Regions from separate parts of the Paenibacillus sp. OK060 genome, predicted to be linked through region 2. Evidence: riboswitches for the same ligand, from Rfam matches in the RefSeq annotation. Region 2 holds a riboswitch; each other region holds the start of a gene.
What was found. A riboswitch is a leader RNA that binds a small molecule or an ion and turns the genes downstream of it on or off. The one in region 2 is predicted to bind cyclic di-AMP.

Region 1 (4,195 bases), on a different contig from region 2:
GGGAATTAGGCTCTGTATGCGTGAAGCCCTGCTCCAAGCATGTGAAAGCTTGGAAACAACGTTTTCATGGACAATGAGGTCGGTTGTACCGGTCCATCCGCAGCGGAGGCGCTGACGGTATCCCATTCATGCTCCAGGTCTGCGGCCAGGCGAACCAGCAGGTCCTGGGTTGTATCGGTGTTAAGGGGAATCACTTTGGAGGCTTCGGTTATGCAGGCACTCATGGCTGAATGCAGATAACCAAGGACCGCCTCCTCGACAGGGATTTCGAGGTGGTGGTTAATCCAGGCGTGAACAGTGGGGAGACAGCCAACAGATTCATACTTAGCCAGCGTTTGTTCGAGATGGCTAAAATCAATCCAGGGGTGTAGTGCGCGAGCTAGCTTAATTAGTCGTTTGCCCATAATGGAGGCATGTTCTCTAAGATTGACTGGGGTGCGCTGGACATGAACGAGTTTGTCGATGAGGGCTGTACGCCATGCGTCCTTGTGATCTGCGGCGGTGTATATGCCTTTAATCGCCATACCTTCCAGACGCACGATGCTGGGATGCAATTGACAGCGCATGAATGATTCGAGATCTTCAACACTACGAATGGTACCTTCAGCGATATGGGCATCCATACCGAAGGAATGGGTGAACCCTCCGACCTGGATAGAGGAATCAAGCAGTTTGACATAATCGAGCAGCTTATTCCCACGGTTCACAATCTTTCGCCTCCTACGTTCGTTAAATGTTATGTTAAATAACATTTATACTCCTTTTTGGTTCGCTTTATGTTTGTAAATCCGAATTATATGATATATATATTCACATAAATATCCGCTTTTTGTCAATAGTTTCTTTGTTTTTTGAATATTAAATCTATTTAGTGTTATTTTATATAACTTTATGAGTTACTTTATACTAAGGGATATGAAGGATGGTAATACAAATAAAGTAGAGTGATCGGCCTAATCGGGTATACAAACGGGATTAAATTTAATCATATGCACTTCGTAGGAGAAAATGACGAGATTATACGATTTATGGAAGGAAAAGCGCAGTTAAAATGATATTAAGAAAAATGCTTTACTTTTAAACATGAACCGGGTATAATCAATTTTGTTGCCGATTATTTACGACATGCGGTCGTGGTGGAATGGCAGACACGCTATCTTGAGGGGGTAGTGGGTGTATACCCGTGGAGGTTCGAGTCCTCTCGACCGCATCATAAGAACGATAAAAAAGAAGCTTCCCGTATGGGAAGCTTCTTTTTTTTGTTTTATTTACAGTACAGATGGGCCAGACAAAAAAAGGTCACCCGTTTCCCCTGAATGCATGCTCATTCTGTCTGCTGGGGTCGGATGGCCTTTACTTGTTATTTAAGCAATTCTTTGATGTCCGCTTCAATTTTATCAGGTGTTGTTTTGGGAGCATACCGTTTCAGAACACGTCCGTTCTGATCCACAAGGAATTTGGTGAAGTTCCATTTGATGGCTTTGGAGCCGAGTACGCCTGGCGCTTCTTTGGTAAGGTGCTGGAAAAGAGGGTGAGCGCTTGAACCATTCACATCGATCTTCTCAAACATCGGGAAGCTAACACCATAGTTCATCTGGCAGAACTCGGCAATATCATCAGAAGAGCCTTTTTCCTGTGCAAACTGGTTGCTTGGAAAACCAAGAACTTCGAATGGGGAGTCTTTAAACTTATCCTGAAGCTCTTGCAGACCTTTGAATTGAGGTGTGAGGCCGCATTGGCTTGCTGTATTCACGATAAGCAGTACTTTGTCACGATAGTTGGACATTTCAACTTCCTGACCGCGAAGGGTGTTTACTTTGTAGTCGTAGACTGACATGAAAATCGCCTCCATTTCATATTCTTCTTTCTTCTATTATATTGATTACAATTAAATAATGCAAAATTAATATTGCTTTTTTAACTCAATTTGAAGCTGTCGTGTATGATCTGTGACTGATTTGCTACCTGAATTTCGCTAAAGAGAGAATTAGAGAGCTTTGATGAGATGGGTAGAGAATGGATACGTTGTAAGCGCTATTATTGATGTGAAATGGCAAAAATCCGTCGATTCGGTGATCTGCGCAGACTTTACACCAATATGGCACGGGTGTATGATTCATATCGTAATTCCAATTTAAATTAAATTTTACATGAAAAACGAAACAAACGATAATATCGCTCTGATTAATGATTATAAAAGAACGATGTTTTAATCGCTGAGTTTCCATTCATTCATGGGTGGGAAACGGGGGAACCAACAGGATGAACTGTCCAGGACAGTAGGCATCCATGGGGTGAATTTTCCGGTGACAGCCGGAAATAGGGCGACTCTCGCGCCCGAATCCGTCAGCTAACCTCGTAAGCGTTAAAGGGAGAGGCAACAAGCCGTACGCTGGTTCATAGTGTCTTTTTGCTATGGATTATTGAAGAAGCGTCCGGGAGGCCTTGGTCCCCCACGCTTCTTTTTTGTTGTCTTTTCACGCCAAGGGAGGAACGAATGATGGATAAAGAGATGATCTTAGTGACTGCTCCAAATGAAGCAGGACGTAAATTTATCAAATTGCTGATGTACAAAAAAATGCCGTTTGCCGTTCTGACCAACAGTGCAGGGGAAGAGCGCAGGCTCCGGAGGATTGGTGTGGAGCATGTCATTCGCATGAACACAGCTGCTGCTCAGAAATGGTTTTTGCCGCAAGGTAGTGTCGGCAATGTTTTTATTTTTGAAAATAGCCTAAACCTGACCTGTCGATATTTACAGATCTGCCGCTCCTGGACATCCAAGTCCCTGTGTGTCATTACGGAACAAAGCCACCCCAAAGGGATCTATCGGGGAATGGGAGCAGACCGTATTGTATATTCCTTGAATGGGGAAGTTGGGTTTCTACTGAATGGCTAGTGGCTAGTACTATTCCTGTGATTGATCCAGTGTCAGCTGCCTGTTATAATTGAAATCATAAATAAACGGAAACTTGAGGAGACTCATGCATGTTGGTGGGTCTTCTTTTTTATGGTTTGGGAAATAGGGATATGGATTTCCTGTGGCTAACGAGGAGGAATAGGCGTGCCGGATGTACGTGGAATACAATGGTTGTTCTTTGATGTGGGGGATACGCTCGTGGACGAATGGGAGCCGGTAGATGATATTATCGGTCAGTTCGTTCGTGAAGCTTGTGCGCTTGGTTATCAGGTGGAGATGCAGACGGTGCGAGAACTATTTGCCGCCTCCTACCGAAATTACGAGCAATGGCCGATGAAATTGGCTATTCGTACCCTTATCAGCGACGAGGGGCACCGGGAACAGATACAGGAGAAGCTGAAGTTCCGCAAAGAGCTTGAGCGCCCCTTCGCGTCAGCCGACGCTGTTCTCCAGACGTTGTCGCAAAACTATAAGATTGGTATCATTGCCAATCAGAGTCCGGGGACGGAAAATCGGCTGGATAGCTACGGCTTGCGCAAGTATGTGGATGTGCTGGCCTGTTCGGCTGAAGAAGGAGTGTCCAAGCCTGATCCTGAATTGTATGCTGTAGCGTTGAAACAGGCGGGATGCAAACCTGAGGAAGCGGTCATGATCGGCGACAGGATTGATAATGATATTATTCCGGCTAAGAAGCTGGGTATGCACACGATCCGGATTTTGCAGGGTTATGGCAGATTCCAGCCGGAGCTTGCGGATGCAGAGCGTCCAGACTGGACTATTGAATCACTGGAGGAACTTCTTCCTTTGTTAATGGTAACTCAAAATTCAGACAACTAAATAAGAGCAGTATTTATGAACTATTCGGTATAATTAGGCTGCTGCTCTAACATATAAAAGGCTGATCGTCTCAAGGGGTACGTTACTTGAGTTGATCAGCCTTTTTGAGTTAGACAAAATACGGCGTAATTCCGTTTAACCTAGAACAACAGAATGGTCTGGATAATCAGATACACATTCAGGACAACGATAATTCCGGCAATGATCCAGGAGATGATTTTGAGCCACAGCTTGTTGGCAAAAGCCCCCATGCTTTTTTTGTCACTCGTAAACATTACCAGCGGAATGACGGCAAAGGGTAGCTGCAGAGACAGCACAACCTGGCTAAGAATCAACAGTTCTTCTGTTCCGTGCTCTCCAGCAATGGCTGTTACGATGACGGCCGGGATGATAGCGATCAGACGTGTAACCAGTCGACGAAGCCACGCTGGAATACGAATG
Region 2 (4,195 bases):
TGTTACATATGATGCGGTCGAGAGGACTCGAACCTCCACGGGGGTTAGCCCACACGGACCTGAACCGTGCGCGTCTGCCAATTCCGCCACGACCGCGTATGTCTTATCTCCGAGAAATTATATCGCGGCGACAAGAGATAATATATCATGTGCAGGTAATTAGTGTCAACAAAAAAAATATAATTTCGCCTTCAATGATAAAGCTTTTTATAAATTATATCTTTGAAGGCCAGTTGCCATACCAGGCATACCCGCCTCTTCTTTCCTTATCGATATCGCTGAGTTTGTATTTCACAACCCCATCACGTCCTACGAAGATCGGTTTATCCGTTCCAATTTCGTAAAAACGTGCCCAAATTGGCGATGCACCTGAATCAGCTACGAGTTTGCTATCTCCGTTTTCTCTGACATACTTGTATCCTGTAATTTTCACGTTGTTGAACCAGGCTTCTGCCGCTTGAATGGAAGCCTTAATTTTCGAGTTCGACGGTCTTGTTTTCAAAAACTTTACAATCGTACTGCTCTCTCCAGCACTTAGAGAAGGCACTTCATATATCCTTGCTCCTGCAGGTTTTAGGGAGCTGGAATCATGCTGCTGTCCCCATGCAGTCAGTTTACCATTTGCTACAACCTGTGTATTGAGAATAGCATCTACACCTTTGGCAACTGATTTTTTACTGCGATCCGCAAGAGAGCTGTCGATGAATGAGAAATCACCTTTACGTGCACCTACTTCATCCAGCATGTACATGACATTAATCATGGCATCGTCGTTGAAGGTAATGTGTTTGTGATAGCCTGAGCTCTGGTATACTTGTGGCCATCCTCCATTGGAGTACTGCATATTTAACAAAAAGTTGATTCCTTTGATGGCAGCAGCCGAATATCGCGGATCATTTGTCTTTTTAAATTCCTTGGCTAATCTTCTAATTTCTGAGTATGTAGCTTTATTATCAATCGTAGATTTGGCCCACTCACCACTTGTTTCTTTGTAATCCTTCTTCCATCCCCCGTCAGGACGTTGATTCTTCAAAATATCTGAGATACTTGCTGTCGTTCCAGATGCGTCTGCAGCAGATACCTTAGCAGCAGGCTGAAATACCATTCCGACAACAGAGAAAATCATTGTACATGCCATTACCAAAGATGCAAACCTTGCTTGTGCCTTCAACATCGTTTAGAACACTCCCCAATTCATTTTCTGCAAACTGTTTTCCTTGAGCGTCTCCCCTCCTTATATTTGTTTTTAAACTCAAACTATTTCTTTTCATCCAATAAGTGGATTATACAAAAAGAATTCTATGCAAAACAATGAATTTTGTCAATAATTGCAACAATATGTAACAAATTCTTTGTCTTAACCTATAGGTATCGTCTAATCGAAATGTGAGAAAGCCAATAAATTATCCAATTTTTCTCCATTTGAAACAGTAGTTACTTTTTTGTCATCTATTAAAACCCAATATTCGAGTTATTTCTACATAAATAGCGATAATTCCGTTAACATTGAGATGATAAGAAGTGTTCAAAATCGGTTTGACATTTTCGCATTTATGCAATATAGTTTCAAAAGGTTACAAAAACTTAATTATTCATTTGCCGAGTTTCATGTTTGAAAACGGGGGAACCATTTTGGGTGAATTATTCTTATACATAGGAAATATAGGGAACCTTCTACCGAACCCTTAGCTAACTCCGTAGGCATCGAAGGGAGAACAAAAATTTTGAAAAAGCTTATCATCTCCATTTTTGGAGCAGCAGTTCTATTTACATCCGGTGCAGCAAGCACAGAGGCAAGCAGTATTAACACCGTCGTTAACAACATGACTGGCATACCTTACAAATGGGGCGGCACAACAATGGCCGGATTTGATTGCTCTGGATTTATGAGATATATTTTCAACAAATATAGCATTGAATTACCACGCACTTCCCAGCAACAAGCTAAGGCCGGAACTCCGGTATCCAAAGCTAATCTGCGTACTGGTGACATGGTATTCTTTAATACGATGGGCAATGGCATTTCACATACAGGTGTATATATCGGGGGCGGACAGTTCGCTCATGCTTCAAGCAGCAAGGGTGTCAGCATCACACAATTATCCAATCCTTACTTCAACGATCGTTACGTAACAGCACGCCGGGTAACAGGACAATTTATGTATAACAAAATGCTGGGTAAAATATAAGTTTGATTTGATATAGCGCAAAGAGGAGGCTCCGGGTGAATCCGGGACCTCCTCTTTGTTTGGGGCTTTTGTTTACAAATCCGGTGTGCTGTAGACTTCTATACTTAATGTAAAGCCTTCTGTACTCTCATTGCACCCTGAGACAGCGCATGGCCTCCGCCTACCGCTCCAGCCACAGCAACCGTCTCCATAATCTCCTGATCGGTCGCTCCTTTGGCACGTGCCTCTTCCACATGGTAAAACGTACATACCTCATTGTTCGCAAACAGTCCAATACCCAGCGCAATCAGCTGTTTGGTCTTGGCATCAATCGCCCCTGCCTGAAAGCATTCTCCAGTGAACTCATGATAAGACTTCACCACTGCTGGTAGCACATCGCTTAATTCACCAATCTGATCTTTATAGGCATGAACCTTATCATTCATCAGTGTCATGGTTACCGCACATCCTCTCGGCTGATATGTTACAAGCTCTCACTGTACCTATCTTCTCTCCCGAGAGGTGTAATTATGCCAAAACATCCATGGTAAATGAACCTAAATAGGCATGTCCTATTCTTCGAGCAGGCTCTCGCGTGGTTCGCTGAACAATTGATATCGGTAATTCCGATCAAGCTTGACCACACGACGATTCTGACGGCGAATGAGTACCTGCTCCCCGTCCCAAGCCACTACAATACCTGTCACATCATTGGACTGAATCTCGTCCCGTACTACCCTTACTTTTTCACCCGATAAACGCAGTGCATCCAATTGTGCATCACTGATCATATTTATGGCGCCTACTTTCCCAAAAAAATTATTTACAAAAAGAGACCTAAATGAAAAGTCATTTAGGTCTCACGTGACTGTATTGGACTGTCATGTCATTCGAAAGTATGTCCCGACTGAAAGTTACCGCTGCGCGTGCTCCTTGCTGTCGTTCTTCTCAAACCAAAAATCAAGCACTTTGGCGGACATCACACGTTCTTCAAGGTACTCCACTTGATGCGGTGTAAATTGTTCTTTCCAAGCGAAGGACAACTCTTCGCACAAGCCTACAATCGTCAGCAATTCTGACCAGGCAACGTAGCGTTTGTACCAGAAAAATTGAGGATGTTCAATCATATAGGGATAAAGGTCATCGAATTCCGTATGTTTACAATCCAGGGCACGCTCAAAATGTACTTTCGATTCCGCCAGCTTATCAATAAAAAATTGTTCTGTTGCCGGTTGGTTACCCATGGTGTTGCCTCCTCTCCCTAACATAACCCCATTATAAATGAAATCAGCGGTCATGCAAAGGCATTGTTATAAAAATAGGCACTTTTTCCTTTAAAAAGTCACAATTCGTTATCGTCAAATTGCACGGTGCCATCGTTCAGTGAACGAATGCGCACCAACGCTTCAACCGGGATACCCTGCTCACGAATAGTGCGCGCTCCGGCCTGAAAACATTTTTCGACCACGACACCGAATCCGACCAGTTCCGCACCCGAACGTTCGATAATTTTGATGACACCACGAGCGGCATCGCCATTCGCAATGATATCGTCAATAAACAAAATACGGTCATTCTCATGAATATATTCACGGGACACCATAATATCTGTTACGATCCCTTTCGTAAAAGAAGGTACTCTTTCACAGTAGGCGTCGGGGTCAGCCAAAAGTGTTTTTTTGCGACGGGCAAATACCAGAGGAACACCCAGTTCATGTGCGGCAGCAAAGGCGACCGGAATCCCGGAAGACTCCACTGTAATGACCCGAGTTACACCACTCTCACGAAAACGAGCGGCAAATTCACGTCCCATTTCCATCGTCAATGCAGGATCAATCTGGTGATTCAGCAGACCATCCAGCTTCAGCACCTGATCTGACATGACTACACCTTCTTGTAAAATTCGTTGTTTCAATACTTCCATAATTTGACCTCCCAAGCCTATCCTATGACGTAAAAGTATCATAGATCCGGCTATCAGTTCAAGCGAAATTGCCTTTGCTCTTGTCCAGAGCATAGAAATGACC
Region 3 (4,195 bases), on a different contig from region 2:
GAAGTTATTCGTGGTACACCAATGCTGGTTCAGTTGATGATTATCTATTACGGTCTTGCTCTAACGTTGGGGATTAATTTCACGCCGCTTCAGGCGGGGATTATCACACTATCCATTAATAGTGGTGCCTATCTTGCCGAGATTTTCCGCGCTGGTATACAGGGTGTGGATCGAGGCCAGTTGGAAGCAGCTCGTTCCCTGGGAATGGGTAGAGGTGCGGCAATGCGCTTCATTGTGCTTCCACAAGCGTTCAAAGCGGTGTTGCCGGCGATCGGTAATGAATTCGTGACCATTATCAAGGAATCTTCCATCATCTCGGTTATTGGTATGGTGGACATTATGTACCAGGCAAGTGTAGTCAAAAACATTACGTACCAAGGAATGAATCCATTCCTGATTGCAGCGGCCATTTACTTTGTGCTGACGTTCATTTTGTCCAAGCTGCTGGGTCGACTGGAAAGGAAGTTGAGTGCAAGTGATAGACGTTAGACAATTACACAAATCATATGGAAATAACGATGTGCTCAAGGGCATTAACGTAACAATTGGCAAAGGCGAGGTTGTCGTGGTCATCGGTCCGTCCGGATCGGGGAAAAGTACCTTTTTGCGCTGTCTTAACTTATTGGAGCAGCCTACTTCCGGTGAGATTGACTTTGAGGGAGTTTCGATCACTGACCCTAAACACAACATTAATGCAACTCGTGAAAAAATGGGGATGGTATTCCAGCATTTCAATCTGTTCCCGCACAAAACGGTGCAGCAGAACATTACGATTGCTCCCATTAAAGTGAAAAAACAATCTGCACAGGAAGCGGAACAAATCTGCGCAGATTTGCTGAAGACGGTTGGCCTGTCTGACAAAAAAGACGCTTATCCTAATCAGCTGTCCGGTGGACAGAAACAACGGATAGCTATTGCAAGAGCGCTTGCGATGCAGCCGCATGTCATGCTGTTTGACGAGCCTACTTCAGCACTGGACCCTGAAATGGTCGGTGAAGTACTGGATGTCATGAAGCGGCTTGCAGAGGGCGGCATGACTATGGTTATTGTAACGCATGAGATGGGCTTCGCACGCGAAGTAGGGGACCGCATCCTGTTCATGGATGGCGGGGTTATTGTAGAAGAAGGAACCCCTGCTGAAGTGTTTGGTGAGCCTAAGCATGCACGTACACGTGACTTCCTTGCTAAAGTGCTCTAATACATCCAAGTCATCATTAGGATGAATTGGATGAAAATGCAAAATATATACTGTGGATGAGAATTCTTATTCCCTCATAGATCCCTGTCGGCGACCTGTCGGCAGGGATTGTTTTGTTGCGTGTGAATACACACGGATTTACATAAAAAGTAACGTTTCTGTCATCAACGATATAAGCTCAAATAGACATTTTTTTGAAAAAATCGCTTGAATTCAGCAAAAATATTGAAGTGAATTAGCCAGATGGTAACATTTACTACGACTCTTGGTTACAAAGTTGTGATATATTTGTTCCTGCCGAAACTTCCGGAGTTGGGAGTGTGGGGGATGTAACGATGCAGAGTGTGCTTGGGGAAGAATCATTTGCACACGGCTTGGGGTGAATTAGGGCTACATAAATTATTAATGTAATTGAACCTATAGGGTGGTTTCCTCCATCCGAATCCGACAACTAACTTCGCAGGCATAATGAGGGAGGAAGACCATGATTAACAAGAAACGTATAGCCAAAACAGCAACAGCTTTGCTGACAGCAGCAATGCTCATTCAGGCCGTTCCGGCTCATGCTGATTCAGTTCATGTGGCCAAAGAGGGGGATACCTTCTACACCTTATCCAAACAATATGGAGTTGGACTTAACGCTCTTATTAAAGCTAACAATGAGATTTCAGCTTACAACATTTATGGTGGTTTGAAAATTACGATCCCTGGTAAAACAACGAACACAGCTTCTGCAGCAGCAGCTAAAACGGAGGCCAAAACGGTAACTGCCGCAAGCCTTGACGTTAATGCAGATAGTAAAGTTGTACAAGCCTGGGGTAAAACGTTTGATTACAGCAAAGCTGTCGACGTCAAAGCAACAGCATACTCCGCAGACGCTTCCGAAAATGGAGGATGGGGTGCCGTGGATTACTTCGGTAATCCGCTTGAATTGGGTACCATTGCAGTAGACCCAAGTATCATTCCATTGGGTACAAAGGTACTGGTGACAGGTCATACACATCCAGGACTGCCAAAACAGGCATTTGTAGCAACGGCTCGTGATGTGGGTAGTGCCATTAAAGGTCACAAGATCGATATCTTTATTCCTGGCAGCAAGCAATCCGTGAGCACATTTGGTATTCAGGATGTTGAACTTTACATTTTGAAATAAAATCAAAGCGTAGCTGCACATCATCATATGTGACTCCAACTAAATCTAAATTAAACAATAAAGGGTGTTCTCCAATCACGATAATGTGAATGAAGGACACCCTTTTGAATATCCGACTGCCGTATTCTAAACCTATTTACCCTTTGGCAGTTCCAGCATTTCGTCCAAAGTCACCAGCTCGTACCCGCGGTTTCGCAATTCCTCGATAACTTCAGGCAACGCCTCGATGGTACCACTCAGCTTCGATCCGACACCGCCTCCTGCATGTTGCAGAACAATGGAACCTGGTTTAACGGCCGACAGGATGTTTTGTTTGACTTCCTCTTTGGAGAGGCCCTTCCAGTCCAGGGAATCGACGTTCCAATTCACAATGCTGTAATGTTGTTTGGCCGCCCATTGCAGCTGTTGCTCATTAATGTCGCCATAAGGTGGACGAATCATTTTGGGCGTGTACCCCGCCAGATTCCGAATAATATCCCCGGTATGTAAGATTTGTTTGCGAAATGCATTCATGGACAGCTTACTGAACTCCGGGTGATTGTAGCTGTGATTGCCAACAATATGCCCTTCCTTTACCATGCGTTTCACTAAATCCGGATGTTTCTCAGCGCGATGTCCCACAATGAAAAACGTAGCCCGCACCTTGTATTTTTTTAGAATATCCAACACCTGCGGGGTGAACCGTGGATCAGGTACGTCATCAAAAGTCAGTGCGACCTTTTTTGTCGAGGGGCCATTTGTTTTGAATGTATCCGCATATTTCTGTCTGAGCTGTCCCAGCGTCAGCTGCTCCTCTTCAGAAGAATCAGACTTCGAAGCAGGTTCGGTTTGCGGGCTTGAAGAAGCCCATAACTGAGCAGGAGCGTAACTTCCTCCCAGAAGAATGACCATGATGGATAACATTATGAGGCGTATACGCATGTTAGTGCCTCCTTTTCCCAAATTGCGTTCTCTTTGGTATGCCCGGGGCCATCCGTATTTATGCATAATGTGAGATGTTTCATTGCTGATTTATCAAATCGGAGCCATAATTCCACCATATATATATAGAAAAGGACAGGTGGATCAGGATGAGTACATACGACTTAAATTCCGTTCGTTTACAGGTGATTGAGGCAGGGGAAGACAAGCTGTTTATGGTAACTGGAGGCAGATCACATATTGGAGCAGTAGCGACATTTTATCCGGACCGTGAGCGGGTAAGCGGGGCTACGATGCATATTCCGGGGCATAAAGAGCAAGAGCTGTGTGAAAGGCTCGCACGTAAGGCTGCCCTACATTTAAAAGTAACCGTGACCGTGATTATGGGGATTCACTTTGATGCAATTACGCGCATGCAGATTGATGAGATTGTGCAGACTGCAGAGAAGCTGCTTGATGAAGAGCTGTGCCAAACTAGTCAACTGATTCAATAGTTCGATGGACGCTAAGTAGGCTAAAATCGTTTTTTATGATTTTTTTTGTTAAAATTGAAACGAGTAGAACATTGCCACGTATGTATGTTTATATACAAGGATGAACTATCGACTAGGAGGAATACCATAATGTCCATTTTCAAACGATTGCGCGATTTAACGATGTCTAACATTAACTCTATTATTGACAAGGCAGAAGATCCGATCAAGATGACGGATCAATATATCCGAGATATGCAGGAAGATCTGGAAGATGCGGAGAAAGCTGTTGCTGCACAGATCGCTATTGAGAAGAAATTCAAGCAGCTGTTCGAAGAACAGGAAGCTCTCGTGAAGAAACGTGAGGAGCAAGCACATACAGCAGCGCGTGCACAGAATATGGATTTGGCTCGTCGGGCACTGGAAGAGAAAAAAGTGGCTGAAGAGAAG

Region 1: another riboswitch for cyclic di-AMP. It lies ahead of BLS14_RS17815 (HAD family hydrolase); the one in region 2 lies ahead of BLS14_RS00560 (C40 family peptidase).
Region 3: another riboswitch for cyclic di-AMP. It lies ahead of BLS14_RS08980 (3D domain-containing protein); the one in region 2 lies ahead of BLS14_RS00560 (C40 family peptidase).

Annotation. Positions count from the first base shown of each region.
Region 1 is NZ_FNFR01000004.1:581,704-585,898, forward strand. It holds gene BLS14_RS17795 (urease accessory protein UreF) at 6-707, opposite strand; tRNA gene BLS14_RS17800 (tRNA-Leu) at 1,128-1,210, shown strand; partial or broken gene BLS14_RS33585 (hypothetical protein) at 1,317-1,382, shown strand; gene BLS14_RS17810 (glutathione peroxidase) at 1,361-1,837, opposite strand; cyclic di-AMP (ydaO/yuaA leader) riboswitch at 2,205-2,380, shown strand; gene BLS14_RS17815 (HAD family hydrolase) at 2,501-2,896, shown strand; gene BLS14_RS17820 (HAD family hydrolase) at 3,062-3,754, shown strand; gene BLS14_RS17825 (Nramp family divalent metal transporter) at 3,895-4,195, opposite strand, start outside.
Region 2 is NZ_FNFR01000001.1:108,736-112,930, reverse strand. It holds tRNA gene BLS14_RS00570 (tRNA-Leu) at 13-96, opposite strand; gene pelA (pectate lyase) at 215-1,174, opposite strand; cyclic di-AMP (ydaO/yuaA leader) riboswitch at 1,588-1,719, shown strand; gene BLS14_RS00560 (C40 family peptidase) at 1,725-2,189, shown strand; gene BLS14_RS00555 (carboxymuconolactone decarboxylase family protein) at 2,294-2,623, opposite strand; gene BLS14_RS00550 (hypothetical protein) at 2,741-2,959, opposite strand; gene BLS14_RS00545 (hypothetical protein) at 3,083-3,412, opposite strand; gene BLS14_RS00540 (xanthine phosphoribosyltransferase) at 3,511-4,092, opposite strand.
Region 3 is NZ_FNFR01000002.1:608,484-612,678, reverse strand. It holds gene BLS14_RS08990 (ABC transporter substrate-binding protein/permease) at 1-489, shown strand, start outside; gene BLS14_RS08985 (amino acid ABC transporter ATP-binding protein) at 476-1,198, shown strand; cyclic di-AMP (ydaO/yuaA leader) riboswitch at 1,484-1,680, shown strand; gene BLS14_RS08980 (3D domain-containing protein) at 1,683-2,351, shown strand; gene BLS14_RS08975 (polysaccharide deacetylase family protein) at 2,484-3,272, opposite strand; gene BLS14_RS08970 (prenylated flavin chaperone LpdD) at 3,422-3,766, shown strand; gene BLS14_RS08965 (PspA/IM30 family protein) at 3,896-4,195, shown strand, end outside.